DNA from 4 places in the Kitasatospora cineracea genome. Region 2 is predicted to be linked to each of the others. Evidence: riboswitches for the same ligand, from Rfam matches in the RefSeq annotation. Region 2 holds a riboswitch; each other region holds the start of a gene.
The links. A riboswitch is a leader RNA that binds a small molecule or an ion and turns the genes downstream of it on or off. The one in region 2 is predicted to bind cyclic di-AMP.

Region 1 (4,314 bases), 4.8 Mb from region 2:
CGGCCGGAACCGCGAGGACGGTCATCCCGAACAGCGTGGGGCGCACGCCGAGGCTGTCCGAGAGCGGGCCGGCCAGCACCAGCCCGAGCGGCATCAGGGCGACGGAGATCAGGTGGTCGTAGGAGCTGACCCGGGAGAGCACCCGCTCCGGTATGTGCACCTGGAGCGAGGTCTCCCAGAGCACGAAGCACAGGGACACGCCCACACCCGTGACCGCCTCCAGTGCGGCGATCACCCAGACCGGCGCGCCGGACCCGATGATCGCGGCCTGGCAGGAGGCGACCGCCATCGCCACGGCCGCGACGGCCATCGGACGGGCCGGTTTCAGGCGGTAGGAGCACACGTCCCCCACGATCGAGCCGAGGCCGAACGCGATGACCACCACCGTCCACGCACCGGCACCGCCCCACTCGTGCTCCGCCAGCACCGGGCCGAGCACGAACACCGAGGGCAGCACCACCACGTGGTAGACCGCGATGGCCAGCATCCCCGACCACACCCACGTCCGGCTGCGCACCTGCTGCCAGCCGACCCGGAGTTCGGCCAGGAAGCCGAGCCGCTCGGCCCGCTCCGCCCCGCCGTCGACGCCGCCCGCGCCGCCCGTGGTGGCCGTACCGTCCACCGTGCCCAACCTGGCCAGCACGGCGGCGCTGACCGCGAAACTCGCGGCGTCCACCGCCAGCGCGCCGCCGGGCCCGACCGCCGCGATCAGCAGACCGGCCAGTGCGGGCCCGACCACCAGCCCCGTCGACTGCACGAAGCCGCGCAGCGCGTTCGCCTCGCGGAGGCGGTCGGCGGGGACGAGCAGGGGCAGCAGCCCGGTGGAGGCGGGGAGGAAGAAGGCGTCCGCGACACCGAACACCGCCATCAGCAGCGCCAGCAGCCCGACCCGGGCGGTGCCGGTGAGCAGCAGCACCGCGGCGGCGGTCTGGACGGCGCACCGCAGCAGATCGGAGGCCAGCATGATCCACTGTCTCGGCATCCGGTCCGCCCAGACGCCTCCGGCGAGCGTGAACACCAGCAGCGGGAGCAGTCCGGCGGCCGTGACCAACCCGACGTCGGCGGCCGAGCCGCCGATCGACAGCACGGCGAAGGGCAGCGCGACAAACGACACCCGGTCTCCCAGGACCGACAGCGACTGGCCGACGAACAGCCTGGCGAACCGGCGTTCGGTGCGGAGCACTTCAGGAATCAAGGCACCCACAGAACCTCCCCAACAAATTCGACGGATCCGACCACGCACCCACCGGAACAGCGAGCACGGCGATCGTAGGAAGCCCGCCGACCCCCTGTCGCATCATTTATCCGCAACGCCGCGAATGCCCCGATTCTCTCCAATTCGCCGTCTCAGCAGGCAAGTTGGCGGTCCACGACCATCGCCGCCGACGGATCGGGGCCCCTGCCTACCCCACTCCCCTCCGCCCCAATCCCACCGATCGGCCAGACTTCTCCAGCCGATCCGCCGACCGCTCCCCCGCCCGAGCCACCGTCAACAGGTCGTTCACACACCACGCAGGGCCCGGCGTGACGGAGGCGTGATCCGGGCGCGACGCGCTTGTGATTGCCACGTTCGAGTGAATAGGCTCGTCCCGGCCCGCACCGCCGGGCCCCCGCGCGCGACAACGCCGAGCCCTGTCCACCGCGTTGCGGGTCGACCACCACAACCCTTGGGCAGGGACGGGGGAACCACGTTAGTTGCCATCCCCCACGGCTAGGGGTGAAGCCGTCCGCGCCGGATGACCGGGGCGCGACGGCCGGGCCTCCCTCCCGGCCCGAACCCGACAGCTCACCCCGTAGGCGTGCGGAGAGGATCTCGCATGCTCTTCACGGGTTCGGGACGTCACCGCCGGCAGGGCCCGACGGAGAAGGCCGCCGAGCGGGCGATCGCCGCAGCCGGTGTGGCCGGTGTCGGCATCGCCCTGCCGCTGCTCGCCGTGACCGGCGCGCACGCCGCCCCCAGCGCGGTCTGGGACCGGGTCGCCGACTGCGAAAGCGGCGGGAACTGGAACTCCGACCAGGGCAACGGCGGCTACGGCGGCCTGGGGATCAACGCCCAGCGCTGGACCGACTACGGCGGCACCCAGTACTCGGCGCTGCCGAACGGCGCCACCCGCAGCCAGCAGATCGCCGTCGCCGAACGCATCCTGGCCACCGAGGGCCCGTCCCCCTGGTCGGCGTGCGCGGACGACGCGGGCCTGAACACCGCCAGCGCGCCGGGCGTCGTCGACGACAACGACTCGGCGGACGAGACGGGTTCGCTGCGCGGCGCCCGCGGCGTCGCGGCGGTCAACGCCGCCGCGGACGGCAGCACCGTCCCGGACGGGAAGAGCGCGCCGGTGTTCTCCGGCCTCCCCGGCTACGACCCGGTCTCGCACGTGTACTGGTACGAGAAGAACGGCGCCTGGTTCTGGACCAGCCACCAGAGCCTGTACGAGCGCTACATGCAGCTGGCGCACCCCCAGCCGCAGCCCAGCGCGCCCGCCACGGAGACCCCGGCCACCCCGGTCACGCCGGCCCCGACCACCCCTGCCCCGGACGCCTCGGCCACCCCGACCGTCCCGCCGGTCTCCCCCGGCCTCCCGCTGCTGCCGACCGACCCGACCGACCCGACCGCCACGCCCAGCCCGGGCACGCCCACCACCCCCAGCCCGGGCACGCCCGCCGACGGCGGCAACGGGACCGTGCTGCCCACCCTCCCGGGCACGGGAACGGGAACGGGCACCGCCTCGCCCAGCCCGTCCACCGGCACCGGTGCCGGCAGCACCGACAGCGCCACCACCCCCACCGCGACGCCCACCACCGGCAGCCCGACCGCTCCGGGCACGGGCAGCGGCGCCACCGCCGCCGCGGACGCGTCCGCCACGCCGGCCGCCCCGGCCGAGTCGACGCCCCCGGCCCAGGCCCAGGCGCCGTCCGCGCAGCCGTACACCGTGGGCCCCGGCGACACGCTGGCCTCGATCGCCCGCAACCACGACCTGGGCGGCGGCTGGTCCGAGCTCTACGAGTCGAACCAGCAGACGGTCGGGGAGAATCCGGACCTGATCCGTCCCGGCCAGGTGCTGAACCTGGGCTGACCGGCGCCCGGCCCGGCCGCCGTCACTTCGGGACGGCGGCCAGGCCGGTGCAGCCGCGCAGGCCGTCGCGGCGCTGCTGGGCGGCCTTCGCCGCGCTGCCGCCCTGCGGGACGGGCACGCCGCGGCCGTCGATGTGCGCGGGGGTGAAGGTCTCGCCGGTGACGCGGCCGTCGGCGGTGACGGTGATCGTGGTGACGCCGGTCTCGTCGGAGGCGGTGTAGTTCGAGGTGCCGTACCAGAGGAAGTTGCCGAAGCCGTACGACACGTAGGTCTTCCCGAGCATGCCCGCGCCGAGCATGGTGTGGGCGTGGGTGCCGACCACGGCGGTCGCCCCGGCGTCGGCGAGCTTCTTGGCGAGTGAGGTCTGCGCGCGGGTCGGGCAGGCCACGCCTTCGTCGCCCCAGTGCAGGTAGACCAGGACCACCGGCGCCTGCGCCTTCGCCCCGGTGACGGCGCGCAGCAGCGCGGCCTCGTCGAGGGCGGACGCGATGCCCGGCTTGTGCGCGCCGGCCCGCCACTTCTGGTTGGTGATCTCGTTGACCTGGCTGGCCGCCAGCACGGCGACCTTCACACCGCGCACCGTGCTGACGTGGGGGGCGTACGCCTCCTCGGCGTCCTTGCCGATGCCGATCACGGGTACCGGGGAGGCGGCCTTGGCGGCGAGGGTGTCGGCGAGTCCGTCGGGGCCGAAGTCGACGGCGTGGTTGTTGGCCTGGGAGACCACGTCGACGCCGGCGCCCTTGAGCGCGTCGAGCGCCTTGGGCGTGGTGCGGAAGGTGTAGGTCTTGGGCTCGGCCCTGCCGCGGGAGGTGATCGCGGTCTCCAGGTTGAGCACCGCCAGGTCGGCCGCGGAGAGCGTCGCGGAGATCGGGCCGAGCGCGGTGTCGGCCTTGGTCGCGCCGAGCCGGGCGGCGGTCCGGCCCTCGAAGTGGACGTCCCCGGCGAACGCCACCGTGATGCTGCCGCCCGCGCCGGCGTTCTCCGGCGCCTCGCTCCCCGTTCCGGCGGACGGCCCCGCCGTCGGCTGTCCCGCCGTCGGCTGCCCTGCCGTCGGCTGCTCGGACGGGGCCGCCGAGGTGGACGGACCGGGCGGGGTGGAGACCGGCGTGCCCCCGGCGGTGGGGGCGGCGCGGTCCGCGGACGGTGCCGGGCCGCCGCATCCGGCGACGGTGCCGAGCAGCAGGACGGCGGTGGCGGTGACGGTGGCGGCGGTTGAGCCGGCCGTGGTGCGGCGCATGAA
Region 2 (4,314 bases):
CGCGGCGTCCGCCGGGGAGGGCTTGGCGCCGGGCGCGGGCGGCGGGGAGACCGAGACGAACGGGGTCTCGCCGGGCAGCGCGTAGTGCAGCCGCTCGCGGGCCTGCGCCTTGACGTACTCCGGGTCCTGCCAGCGGGCCTTCTCCCGGCGCAGCTCGTCGACCTGCTGGCGGGCGTGCTCGGCCTTGGCCCGCTGGTCGGCGATCTCGCCGCGCTGGGCGATGTACTGCCGGGCGGGGTAGGCGAGTATCGCCACCAGCGAGCACAGCACGAGGACCAGCACGGTGGCCCGGCTGGTGAAGCGCGGTCGCGCCGCCAACCCGGGAATCCTCCACTTGGCCATCTGCTCGCCCCTCCTGCGCATGCCGGTGCCCCGGCCCCACCCTACGCGGTGGGAGCCGGGGCACCGGTCACAACAGGCTCGGGAGTGCTCAGCCCTTGCCGTGCTCGTCAGTTCGCAGGGCGAAACCGCGGGAACGAGGAGCGGCCCGCGTACTCGGCGGCGTCGTCGAGGATCTCCTCGATGCGCAGCAGCTGGTTGTACTTGGCGACGCGCTCGGAGCGGGCCGGGGCGCCGGTCTTGATCTGGCCGCAGTTGGTGGCGACGGCGAGGTCGGCGATGGTGACGTCCTCGGTCTCGCCGGAGCGGTGCGACATCATGCAGCGGTAGCCGTTGCGCTGGGCCAGCTCGACGGCGTCCAGGGTCTCGGTGAGCGAGCCGATCTGGTTGACCTTGACCAGCAGCGCGTTGGCGGTGCCGGTCTCGATGCCCTTGCGCAGGCGCTCCGGGTTGGTGACGAACAGGTCGTCGCCGACCAGCTGGACCTTGTCGCCGATCGCGTCGGTGATGGCCTTCCAGCCGTCCCAGTCCGACTCGTCCAGCGGGTCCTCGATGGAGACCAGCGGGTAGTCGGCGACCAGCTCGGCGTAGTACGCGATCAGGTCGGCGGAGGAGAGCGCCTTGCCCTCGAACTGGTAGGCGCCGTCCTCGAAGAACTCGGAGGCGGCGACGTCCAGGGCGAGCGCGACGTCCTTGCCCGGGGTGTAGCCGGCCTTCTTGATGGCCTCGGTGATGAGGTCCAGGGCCTCGCGGTTGGAGTCCAGGTTCGGGGCGAAGCCGCCCTCGTCGCCCAGGCCGGTGGAGAGCCCGCGCTCCTTCAGCACGCCCTTGAGGGTGTGGTAGACCTCGACGCCCCAGCGGACGGCCTCGGAGAAGGACTCCGCGCCGATCGGGGCGATCATGAACTCCTGGATGTCGACGTTGGAGTCCGCGTGCGAGCCGCCGTTGAGGATGTTCATCATCGGGACGGGCAGCACGTGGGCGTTCGGGCCGCCCAGGTAGCGGAACAGCGGCAGGTCGCTGGCCTCGGAGGCGGCGTGCGCCACGGCGAGCGAGACGCCGAGGATGGCGTTGGCGCCGAGCGAGGACTTGTCCGGGGTGGCGTCCAGGTCCAGCATGGCCTGGTCGATGAGGCGCTGCTCGGTGGCGTCGTAGCCGACCAGCTCGGGGCCGATCTGCTCGATCACGGCGAGGACGGCCTTCTCGACGCCCTTGCCGAAGTAGCGGTTCTTGTCGCCGTCGCGGAGCTCCAGGGCCTCGAAGGCACCGGTGGAGGCACCCGACGGGACGGCCGCGCGACCGGTGCTGCCGTCGTCGAGACCGACCTCGACCTCGACCGTGGGGTTGCCGCGGGAGTCGAGGATCTCACGGGCTACGACGACATCAATGGACGGCACGAGGCATCTCCTAGCGGAAGCGGATGTGTGGTCGTTACGACCAGAGCCTAGCCGCACAGCGCCCCGCGGCCACGCCCGGCCGGGCCCCGTCTCACGGTGTGGCCCGGCTACTCACTGGTAGTTCACCTGTTTGACGGCCGTTCCACCGCTCCCGGTGGCGCGAACTGCTCGGCGCGCGCCGGGAGCGGACGGAGCGTCAGGGGACGCGGCCCTCGTCAGGGCGGCGGCGGAGCCTCGTCAGGCTCCGGTCCTCGCGTCCCGGATGCCGGACCCGGAACGGGTCGGCGGCGTCAGAGCGCGAGCACCTGGCCGGGCACGATCAGGTCGGGGTCGGCGCCGATCAGCTGCTGGTTGGCCCGGTAGATCCGCTCCCAGCCGCCGGAGACCCGCTGCGCGACGGCGATGCCGGAGAGGGTGTCGCCGTCCTGGACGGTGTAGCCGCCGGCGGCGTTCTGCGGGGCGTCGTCCCCGGGGGCCGCCTGGGGCCGGGCGGCGGGCTTCCCCTCGGGTTCGCGGGGTGCGGCGGGGCGCTCCTCGGAGCGCGAGGCGGTGTCGGCGGAGACGTCGGCGGGGGCGCCGCCCCTGGCGAGTCCGGCCCGCTTGGAGCAGACCGGCCAGGCGCCGGGGCCCTGGGAGGCGAGCACCCGCTCGGCCACCGCGATCTGCTGGGAGCGGCTGGCCTGGTCGGCGCGGGCCGCGTACTGGCCGCCGCCGAAGGCGCGCCAGGTGGAGGAGGTGAACTGCAGGCCGCCGTAGAAGCTGTTTCCGGTGTTGGTGCTCCAGTTGCCGCCGCTCTCGCACTGGGCCACGCGGTCCCAGGTGTCGGCGGACGCGGCTGCCGCTCCGGTGGCGGCGAGCAGTGGCAGTGCCAGGCCGATCGAGGCCGCGCCGGCGGCGACGACGACCTTCTCGGCCTTGGTACTACGGCGGTGGCGAGCAGTGTTGGTGAACAGCACGGGACATCCTCTCCGCACGCCTGCGAGGTGAGCTGTCGGGTTCGGACCGGGAGGCTGGCCCGGCCGCCGGACGGTTCGGACGCGGTTGCGCCCGCTGCCCGGCGGCTTCACCCCAAGCCGTTGGGACCACGGCGTTCACACTGGTTCCCCCACTCCTGTCCGGTACCTGGTCGGTGGCCCGAGGGCGCGGCGGACAGGACTCGGCGTGCCGCGATCGGGGCCCGCAGCTGCGGGCATTTCGGAGAGTAGGCAAAGCTGACGAGCAATCACAAGCTCATATCACCATGATCACGCCGAAATCACGGACGATTTCTCCACGTGCACGAACGATCCAGGTATGTCCGGGTTCGTCCCGGACGGGCGTGCGACGCGCGCCCCCGTCCCGGCGCGTCGTCGGCCCGGTCGTACGGCGTGTCGCGGGTGCTGAAACGGCGTCAGCGGGGCGTGAAGGAGACCGGGAGGTCGCGCAGACCGCGCATGATCAGCCCGCCCCGCCAGCGCAGCTCGGCCGGATCGGCCGCCAGCCGGAGGTCCGGCAGCCTGGTCAGTAGGCTGCCGATCGCCCGCCGGCCCTCAAGCCGGGCCAGCGGGGCGCCGATGCAGTAGTGGATGCCGTGTCCGAAACCCAGGTGCGGATTGTCCTGGCGGGCCAGGTCGAGGGTGTTCTCGGCGGCGAACCGGGCCGGGTCGCGGTCCGCCGCGGCCAGCACCACCAGCACCGGGTCGCCGACCGGGATGTCCACCCCGCCGATGGCCAGCGGCGCGGTGGCGAACCGCCAGGTCGCCAGTTCCACCGGGCCGTCGTAGCGCAGCAGTTCCTCGATCCCGGTCTCCAGCAGGGCCGACTCGCCGCGGCCCAGCGACCGCTGGAGCAGCGCGCGCTGGTCCGGGTTGCGCAGCAGCGCGTACACGCCGTTGCCGATCAGGTTGATGGTCGTCTCGAAGCCGGCGAAGAGCAGGATGAAGGCCATCGCCGCGGCCTCGTTCTCGGTCAGGTGCTCGCCGTGGTCACTGGCCCGGATCAGGCCGGAGATCAGGTCGTCACCCGGGTCGGCCCGCTTGCGGTGGATCAGGTCGGCCAGGTACCCGCGGATCTGCTTGACCGCGCGGCCGACCCCTCCCCTCTTACCGCCGGTGTGCCGGATCATCATGCCCGCCCAGTCGCGCAGGTCGTCCTGGTCCTCGGCCGGGACGCCGAGCAGGTCGCAGATCGCGTAGATGGGGAGCGGGAAGGCGAACTCGTGGATCAGGTCGGCCTCGCCGCGGGCCGCGAAGGAGTCGATCAGCCGGTCGGTGAGCTGCTGCACCCGCGGCTCGAACTCGGCCACCCGGCGCGGGGTGAACGCCTTGGAGACCAGTCGGCGCAGCCGGGTGTGGTCGGGCGGGTCGATGTTCAGCAGGTGGGTCATCAGGTCGGCCTGCCGCTCGCCGGGGATGCCCACCCGGCCGCTGCGGTGGGCCTGTTCGCTGTGGTGCGCCGGGTTCTTGGAGAGCCGGGCGTCCGCCAGCGCCTGCCGGGCGTCCGCGTAGCGGGTGACCAGCCAGGCGTCCACCCCGCTCGGCAGGGTGGTGCGGTGCACCGGGGCGTGCTCCCGCAGCCAGGCGTACGCCGGGTAGGGATC
Region 3 (4,314 bases), 2.2 Mb from region 2:
TTCTCGTAGTCCTCGCGGGACTTGTCCTGGGAGGCGAGGTAGGTGTCGAGGGTCAGGCCCATCGGCTCCAGCTGGTGGTGCTCCAGGTTGTGCTTGCGGGTGCCGATCTCGTCCGCGAGCAGCTTCTCCGGGTAGTCCATCTCGACCCGCGCGAGCAGCTCGTCGAGGACCTTCTCCTGGGCCTGGGTGGCCTGGTCGAACTCCTTCATGCGCTCGAGGCGCTTGACGGAGTCGGCGCGGAGCTCCTCGAGGGTGTCGAACTCGCTCGCCAGCTGCGCGAACTCGTCGTCCAGCTCGGGGAGTTCCTTCTCCTGGACGGTGGTCACGGTGACGGTGACCTCGGAGTCCTTGCCGACCTGGGTGCCGCCCTTGAGGGTGGTGGTGAAGGTCTTGGACTCGCCGGCGGACAGGCCGACCACGGCCTCGTCGATGCCGTCCAGCAGGCGGCCGGAGCCGATCTCGTAGCTCACGCCGGTGGCGGTGCCGTCCTCCGGCACCTCGCCGTCGACCTTGGCCTCCAGGTCGATCACCACGATGTCGTTCTCGCCCGCGGCGCGCTCGACGTCCTTGACGGAGGCGAAGCGCTCGCGCAGCTGCTCGAGGGACTTCTCGACGTCCTCGTCGCCGACCACGACCGGGTCGACCACGACCGCGATCTCGGCGAACTCGGGGAGGGTGACCTCGGGGCGCACGTCGACCTCGGCGGTGAACTTGAGGTCCCCGCCGTCGGCCAGGTTCTCGACACCCTCGATGTCGGTGATGTCGGGCTGGCCCAGCACGTCGATCTGGCCCTCGTCGACGGCCTGCGTGTAGAAGCGCGGAAGCGCGTCGTTGACGGCCTCCTCCAGCACCGCGCCACGACCGAAGCGCTGGTCGATCACCTTGTTCGGGATCTTGCCCTTGCGGAAGCCCGGAACGGTGACCTGCTGGTTGATCTTCTTGTACGCCGCGTCGAGGCTGGGCTTGAGCTCCTCGAAGGGCACCTCGACGGTGAGTCGAACCCGGGTCGGGTTCAGAGTCTCGACGGCGCTCTTCACGGTTGGGTCTCCTAGGGGGCTTGCGGTCAGGGCGATAGGCGGTTGGGGCTGCAATGCTGTCCGTACTACCGCCAGCGGTCCATCCTACCGGTACCACGAAAGCGACTGTGCCCGGCACCTGGGTGCGGACGGGAGCGGGGACGGCGGCGCCGGGCCGCAACGACAACAGGGCCCCGCCACCGACGAGACCCTGCCGCACACGGTCGGGGTGACCGGATTCGAACCGACGGCCTTCCGCTCCCAAAGCGGACGCGCTACCAAACTGCGCCACACCCCGTGGTGCCGAGCAGAAGAGTACACGTCGACCCGCCCCCGACCGGGGCGATATCGGCGAGCCGACAACGGGGAAGGAGTGTGCAATCCACCGACCCGACCAGGTACGCTGGGGCCGTCCTCACCACCGCTGCGGTGGCGGGGCGCTTTCCTGCGGGTGTAGCTCAATGGTAGAGCCCCAGTCTTCCAAACTGGTCACGCGAGTTCGATTCTCGTCACCCGCTCCACGACAGGGCCCCGACCGCGACGCGGTCGGGGCCCTCGCCGTTCCCCGCCCCGCGGGCGGCCTCTCCCCTCCGTCCCGGACCCGGGAACAGCCCGAAGGCCCCGCGCAGCGGAGCGCGGGGCCTTCGGGGGTGTGGTGCCGGGGGTCAGACGTTGACGCCGTGGGCGGCCAGGTAGGCGACCGGGTCGATGTCGGAGCCGTAGTCCGGGGTGGTGCGGATCTCGAAGTGCAGGTGCGGGCCGGTGACGTTGCCGGTGGCGCCGGACAGGCCGATCTGCTGCCCCGCCGTCACGGACTGGCCGGCCGAGACGGAGATCGAGGAGAGGTGCGCGTACTGGGCGTACTTGCCGTCGGCGAGCTTGATGACGACCTGGTTGCCGTAGGCGCCGCCGTTGCCGGCCGAGACCACGGTGCCGTTGGCGACGGCCTTGAGGCTGGTGCCGGTGGAGACCGGGAAGTCGATGCCGGTGTGGTAGCCGCTGGACCAGCTGGAGCCCGCCACCTTGTAACCGGTGGTGACGCTGCCCGGTGCGGGGGCGACGTAGCCGGAGGAGGAGCTCGCGGCGGAGCTGCCGGAGGTGGTGGCGGTCGACGACTTCGCGGCGGACGAGGAGGAGGACGAGGACGTCGACTTCTGGGTCGGAGCCGGGGCCTGGGTCTGGGTCTGGGTCTGCGCCTTGGCCTTCGCGGTGCCGGTGCTGCTCGACTTGGTCGAGGTCTTCGGGGCGGCGGCGGGGGCCGCGGCGTCCGAGGAGGCGGCCGGGGCGGACGAAGTCGCCGCGGCGGCCTGGCCGTTGACGGTCAGCTGCTGGCCCGGGTAGATCAGGTTCGGGTTGCCGCCGATGACCGAGCGGTTGTCCTGGTAGAGCTTCTCCCAGCCGCCGTCCACGTTCTTCGCGGCGGCGATCTTGGAGAGGGTGTCGCCGGAGGCGACCTTGTAGGTCTCGGCCGCGGCCTGCTGGGCGGCGGAGCCGGTGGTGTCGGCGACGGGGGTGGCGTCGACCGAGACGTTGGCCCACTGGCGGCCGCCGTCGTGCTGGTCGGCGGTGTGCGCGGAGGCGGCGGTGACCGGGAGGCCGACCGCGGCGCCGGCGACGCCGGCGGCGATGGCGATGCGGACGACGGTGGCCAGGCGCGGCTTGCGGTGCTTGCCCTGAGCGGACATGAAGCTGTTCCTCTCCGACGCCTGCGAGGTGAGCTGTCGGGTTCGGGCGAGAGTTGCCCGGCCGCGGTCTCCGCGGCTTCACCCCGAGCCGTCCCCGTGCGTTCCGGGTCCGGCGTACTACCTGTGGTTCCCCCGCTCCTGCCGTGGCGTGGTCTCTGGTCGGCACCGGGCGGCGGCAGGACTAGGCGTTCCGCTCGGCGGCCAGCCCGGCCGATGTCCGGGCTGCGGAGGAAGCAAAACCCACGGTTCGCGGAGCTGGCAAGCGCCGGTAGGCCCCGGTCCCGGGCTCGGGAGGGGGCTGACGGTCCGCCAGGTCACGCTCCGCCGACGGCGGGCTGCGGTGCGCGTACGGGATCATGACGATGCGCCCACGAACCACATACGGTGGGCGACTTCGGCCACCGTATGCGCCCGGGCGCTGACCTGGCGTGACGGAGCGGGTGACCCTGGTCACCCGCGGGCGGGACTTTGGTCCGGAACGGGGGTGCCCCCGCCCCTCGGAACGCGCTCCCCCCGGTGCCGGCGGGGTGTCAGCCCGCGATGCCGGCGATGGCCTTGGAGACCGAGTTGAGGAACTGCTGGATCGGACCGGCCATGGTCGACTGGCTGAGCATGAAGCCGAACAGCGCGGCGACGATGGCGTGCCCGCCCTTCATCTGCTTGTTGCGGATGAAGATGGCGACGATGACGCCGAACAGGACAAGGGCGGAGACGGAGAAGGCCACCGGGACTCACTTCCTCGATTCGTGGCGGGGATTCAGGTCGGAACCGCCGACGGCTCCAGGCGGAAACCGGCCCCTGCCCCCCGTGTCCCCACCACTCCATCCGGACTCAGTGTGGTCGCTCGTGCGGACTGCGTAAAGGACTTGCCCCGTCGCCGGGGGCTCCAACCCGGGTGGTGGGACTGATTTCCGCCGACCGTGACGATAGCGGACGGGTTCTGACGGAGCGTCGGCGGGAGGCGGTCCGCGGCGGCCCGGGCGGCAAACCGGCAGGCAGGCCGGTCGGCGGCCCACCGGCCGGGCCGGGCACCGGAATTGGCCGAAGATCAACGCCCGGGTTTGACACTCCGTGGGCACTCCGTGCACACCGCTCCCCCGCACCCGGCAGCGCTTCCGGGCCACCGCACCGCCGTCGCACCGCCACCGCCCCGACGCCGCTCGACCGCGGCCCCGGCGGGGCTCAGCGGCGCCAGACCAGCAGCACCGCCCGGTCGTCGTTGACGTGTTTGGCCACGCTGTCGATCAGCCGGACCGCGGCCCCGGGGCGGCCGGCCGCCGGGATGGTGGCGACCAGCCGGTCGGCCTCGCCCATCAGCCGGTCCATGCCCTCGCCCAGGTCCCGGCCGGGGACCTCCACCATGCCGTCGGTGCACAGCATCAGCACGTCGCCGGGTCCCAAAGTACCGCGCACGCCTTCGAACTTGGCGCCGTCGTAGACGCCGAGCAGCGGGCCCTCGGCCTCCTTGACCTCCCAGTGGCCCGCCCCGGCCAGGCGGTGCATGCCGGGCAGGTGGCCGGCCGAGAGGAGTTCGTACTCGCCGGTGTCCAGGTCGACCACCAGGTGGACGGCGGTGGCGAAGCCCTCGGCCCAGTCCTGGCGCAGCAGGTAGC
Region 4 (4,314 bases), on a different contig from region 2:
TGCCGCGGCTACGCTGGGTGCACGACTGACCGCGCTCCGCCGGAGGCCCCCCGTGCACCGTCTCCCCGCCCTGCTGGCCGCGCCCCTGCTCGCCCTGGGGGCGCTGGGCGCGGCCGCCGCCCCCTCGGACTCGGACCTGCGGGTGGTGCGGCTGGATCCGGACCCGGTGGCGCCGGGCGGGGTGACGACGGTGCACGCCTTCGTCGCCAACGGCGGTCCGCAGACGACGGGTTCGCCGTTCACGGTGGTGGTGGAGCTGCCGCCGGGCTTCGCCCCGGAGGGGCCGTACTTCCCGTCCTCGTGCACGGCCGCCGGGCGGACCGTCAGCTGCGTGTTCCCGGCGGGCCTGCCGCCGCTGCGGTCGGCGACGGCGCTGGTGCCGGTGCGGGCGGACGCGCAGCTGCCCCACGGCCTGCGGACCGTGGGGCAGCTGCGGGTGGTGAGCGCGGACGACCGCGTCCCGGCGAACGACCGGACGGCGTTCGCGCTCACCGTCTCGTGAGGGACCGTCAGCGGTAGACCCGCAGGTAGTCGGCGCTGAACGAGACCGGCGCGCTGCCGCTCGCCGCCGGGTGGTACTGGCCGGCGCTGAGCGACAGGTTGAGGATCGGGTAGGCCGACCAGTTCGCGCCGACGCCGGTGCCGTCGGAGAACACCTTCGCCCCGTTGACGTACCAGTCGACCGAGTCGGCGCCGTAGTAGGTGCCGACGGTGACCCAGCGGTCGGGGGCGATCGCGTTGGCGTCGGTGTGGTACTTCAGGCCGGAGCGGATCCGGTTGGAGAGTTCGAGCAGGTTCGGGTTGTCCGGGTGGTACTCGAAGCTGTCGATCTCGTTGTTGCCGTCCTTCCAGGTCCACAGCGCGGGCCAGGCGCCGGTGCCGGCGGGCAGCTTCACCCGGGCCTCGATGTAGTCGCCGGTGCGGACCTGGAAGCCGTCCTTGCTGTACTCGGTGGTGAGCAGGCCGGTGTCCCAGGCCTGCTTGCCGTTCTCCAGGGTGTGCGCGGAGGGGGTGGCGGTGAAGGTGGCGACGCCGCCGGAGACGGTGACGGCGGACGGGGCCAGCCAGTCCAGCTTGTTGTCGTCGGGGTTGTGGCTGCCGTAGCGGTAGGCGCTGCTGCGGTCGCCGGTCCACTTGCTGCCCCAGGCGATCGGCCCGGAGAACTCCTCCGACCAGGTCAGCGACTTGCCGGGGACGGGCGCCTGGCCCGGGGCCGGGTCCGGCGCCGTCGGCGTGGTGGGCGTGGTCGGGGCCGTCGGCGCGGTCGGCGCGGTGGTGGCGCCGGCGACGGTGAGGGTGCGCGAGGGCAGGTTGTGCCAGCCGCCCGCGGTGTCCTGCCAGAACCCGAACTGGGTGTAGGTGCCGGCCGGCAGGGTGCGCGCGCCGGTGGTGACGGTGACGCCGCCGGAGCAGATCCGGACGTTGCTCGCGCTGCCGGGGAAGTCGAGGTTGGCGCCGGCCGCGTCGCGGATGCCGACGCCGACGGTCTTCGCGGTGAAGCAGCGGTTCGCGTGCAGGGTCAGCGAGGCGGTGCTCGCGCTGCCGGCGGTCATCCCGGCCGGGGCGAGCCGGTCCTGGACGACGGTGGTGGCGGTGGCGGCGCCGGCGGGTCCGGCGGCCAGCGGCACGCCGACCAGCGCGGCGGCGCCGGCCAGCACGCCGAGGCGGGCGGGGGTGGCAAGGGGCATGGGTCGCATGGGACGGGTTCCTCCGCGACGCCTGCGAGGTGAGCTGTCGGGTTCGGGCGCCGAGGCCGCCCGGCCGCGCGCAGGCGCGGCTTCACCCCGAGGCCCTGTCCGGTCGATCTTGTCGGATCGGCGCGCGACGTCGGGCGCCCGGCTGGGAGTGCCGGCCCGACGCCCTCGTACTGGATGTACTCGGGTGTTGGGCCGGTGCTTCCAGCCGAAGGGGGCACCTCCCAGCCCCCCTTGGGGCTGGGGGAGATCCGGCGTCGCGCGCCCGGCAAGATCGGCCGGACAGGGCCGAACCGCACCCGGGCCCGCCGGGCAGGGGCGGGGGAAGGCGCGGCGTACTGCCGTGGGTCCCCCGCTCCCGCCCGTGGTCTGTTGCTGTGGGACGACGCCGTCGGTCGGGCGGGATTCGGCGTCCCGTCGGCGGGTGCGTCCGGTCCTGGACGCACCCGCAGGCTAGGCAGATTGTCGCTTTGTCTCCAAGGGTCCGGGGCCCGCTGAGAGCACTCTCACATCGCGGTCCGTCATCCCAGCCAGGCGCTGACCTGGGCGGTCGCGGCGGGGGCCCAGGCGAGTTCCAGGTGGTTGAGGCCGCCGAGCAGCGCGGTGCCGCCGACCGTCGGGACGCCGGTGGTGTCCAGCGCGCTGGCGGTGAGCACCAGGCCGTCGCTGGGGCCGCGGGTCTCGTTCAGGATGCCGGGGATGTCCGCCGAGCCGCCCGCCAGCAGGTAGCCGGGCACGGCGGCCGGCACGCCGGCCCGCTGGAGCGGTGCGATCAGCGAGCCGGCGTCGATGGCGGCCTGGATGCCCTGCCCGGAGGTGTAGTAGCCCTGGCCGCCGTAGTACGTGGTCCACCAGTCCTGCATGGCGGTGTCGAGGCCGTAGCGGCCGTCCCAGCGGGCGAGCAGTTGGCGCTGGCCGGGGAAGCAGTCGTAGCCGCCGGTGGGCAGGACGCCCAGGCAGGGCTGGGCGGTGTAGGTGCCGTAGCAGGTCATGTACAGGTGCGGGGAGGGCGCGTTGGCGGTGCCGCCGCAGGCGGGCCAGGTGGCGAGGGAGAACGCCCAGCCGTGGGCGTAGCTGTAGTCGAGGCCGCCGTTGGGGCCGCCGAGGGTGACCAGCCGGCGGACGTCGCCCGCGTAGGCCCGGCCCCAGGACGGCTTGACCGAGGAGACGTAGGCGCGGGCCGCGACCTCGCCCTTGCTCCAGGCGACCAGGTCGACCTGGGCGGCGCCGGTGCGGGCCCGGACCAGGGCGAGCGCGTCGCCGACCGCCTGAGCCTGCTGCAGGTTGTCGCCCTGCTTGTGCGCGAAGCCGATGGCGAACACCCGGTGCCCGGCGGCGGCGAGCGCCTGCGCCATGCCGGTGGCGGGGCAGTTCGGCGCGCCGCAGCCGCCGCTCTCGCCGGGGTTCGCCCAGGCCCGGTCGGCGTTGTCGTTGGCGCCGTGCACCAGCAGCACCGGCGTGCCGGGGGCGGTGTCCCAGCCCTGGGCGCTGTACAGCAGGAAGCGCCCGGAGTAGGGGCGGGCGGCGCCGAAGTAGGTGACCCGGGCGCCGTCCTGGTCGCCGCGCCCGTCGGCGGGGTACTGCTCCTGCCGGAAGCCGGTGGTGGTGTCGAGGTAGCGCTCGACCTGGGCCCAGCCGTTGCCGGGGGCGGGGAACGCGGCCTCCCGGGTCAGGTAGCCGGGCGCGGCGGTGGCGGCGTGCGCGGGTGCGGGGCCGAGCGCGAGCAGCGCCGCGGCCAGCAGTGCGGCGGACAGGGACCTGAGCGGGTGGCGCACCGGGCCTCCTCGGACGGGGGTGACGGGGGGTCAGGTCACGGTAGGGGCGGTGGCGTCCGGGCCCCATGTGTCAGGACCACACCCCGCGGACGCCGCTGGTGGCGGTCCGGCACGCGGCGGCGGGGTGGTGCGGCGGTGGCCCGGGGATGAAGTGTTCGCGCCAAGGGTTCCGCCGGACCCGACGGGGCGTCACACTGCTGGCATGCGAATGACTCTACGCGCGTTGAAGATCCGTGCCGTCTCGGTCGCCGCCCTCGGCCTGCTGACCCTCGCCCCGACCGCCGTGGCCGCCGGCCAGGCGCACGCCGCCGTCAGCGGGAACATCTGCTACACGGCGCTGCCCAGCCAGGGCCGCGACACCATCCGCCTGATCGACGCGGGCGGGCCGTTCCCGTACTCGCAGGACGGCGTGGTGTTCCAGAACCGCGAGGGCGTCCTGCCCGCGCAGTCCACCGGCTACTACCACGAGTACACCGTGATCACCCCGGGCAGCCCGACCCGCGGCACCCGGCGGATCATCACCGGCAAGCTCCACCACGAGGACTACTACACGGCCGACCACTACGTGTCGTTCCGCCGCGTCGACTTCGGCTGCTGACCGGAGCCCCGGTCCGATAGGTTGGGCGGGTGCGGCCGGCCCGGTCGCGCCCGCCCGCCGATCCGACCCGCCCGAAGGACCGAGGACCTCCATGAACGCCCCCCTGCCGGGCTTCGCCGGCCGCACCTACCTCTTCGAGGTCGACAACGGCGCCTCCTTCCGCAACTCCTACTCCGCGGACGGCACCCGGCTGCGCTGGGAGGGCCTCGGCGAGTCGGCCGGCCAGTACGAGGACGTCCCGCTGCAC

Region 1: another riboswitch for cyclic di-AMP. It lies ahead of EDD39_RS24385 (LysM peptidoglycan-binding domain-containing protein); the one in region 2 lies ahead of EDD39_RS41870 (LysM peptidoglycan-binding domain-containing protein).
Region 3: another riboswitch for cyclic di-AMP. It lies ahead of EDD39_RS12705 (M23 family metallopeptidase); the one in region 2 lies ahead of EDD39_RS41870 (LysM peptidoglycan-binding domain-containing protein).
Region 4: another riboswitch for cyclic di-AMP. It lies ahead of EDD39_RS28620 (glycoside hydrolase family 16 protein); the one in region 2 lies ahead of EDD39_RS41870 (LysM peptidoglycan-binding domain-containing protein).

The regions. Positions count from the first base shown of each region.
Region 1 is NZ_RJVJ01000001.1:5,423,605-5,427,918, reverse strand. It holds gene EDD39_RS24390 (MFS transporter) at 1-1,183, opposite strand, end outside; cyclic di-AMP (ydaO/yuaA leader) riboswitch at 1,647-1,814, shown strand; gene EDD39_RS24385 (LysM peptidoglycan-binding domain-containing protein) at 1,818-3,074, shown strand; gene EDD39_RS24380 (CapA family protein) at 3,097-4,311, opposite strand.
Region 2 is NZ_RJVJ01000001.1:591,291-595,604, forward strand. It holds gene EDD39_RS02635 (FtsB family cell division protein) at 1-342, opposite strand, end outside; gene eno (phosphopyruvate hydratase) at 450-1,736, opposite strand; gene EDD39_RS41870 (LysM peptidoglycan-binding domain-containing protein) at 2,027-2,692, opposite strand; cyclic di-AMP (ydaO/yuaA leader) riboswitch at 2,696-2,874, opposite strand; gene EDD39_RS02650 (cytochrome P450 family protein) at 3,127-4,314, opposite strand, start outside.
Region 3 is NZ_RJVJ01000001.1:2,771,697-2,776,010, reverse strand. It holds gene tig (trigger factor) at 1-1,037, opposite strand, end outside; tRNA gene EDD39_RS12715 (tRNA-Pro) at 1,241-1,314, opposite strand; tRNA gene EDD39_RS12710 (tRNA-Gly) at 1,464-1,537, shown strand; gene EDD39_RS12705 (M23 family metallopeptidase) at 1,682-2,701, opposite strand; cyclic di-AMP (ydaO/yuaA leader) riboswitch at 2,707-2,826, opposite strand; gene EDD39_RS12700 (hypothetical protein) at 3,232-3,426, opposite strand; gene EDD39_RS12695 (PP2C family protein-serine/threonine phosphatase) at 3,884-4,314, opposite strand, start outside.
Region 4 is NZ_RJVJ01000002.1:472,075-476,388, forward strand. It holds gene EDD39_RS28615 (hypothetical protein) at 53-502, shown strand; gene EDD39_RS28620 (glycoside hydrolase family 16 protein) at 510-1,688, opposite strand; cyclic di-AMP (ydaO/yuaA leader) riboswitch at 1,702-1,830, opposite strand; gene EDD39_RS28625 (esterase/lipase family protein) at 2,216-3,469, opposite strand; gene EDD39_RS28630 (guanyl-specific ribonuclease) at 3,672-4,067, shown strand; gene EDD39_RS28635 (MoaF-related domain-containing protein) at 4,159-4,314, shown strand, end outside.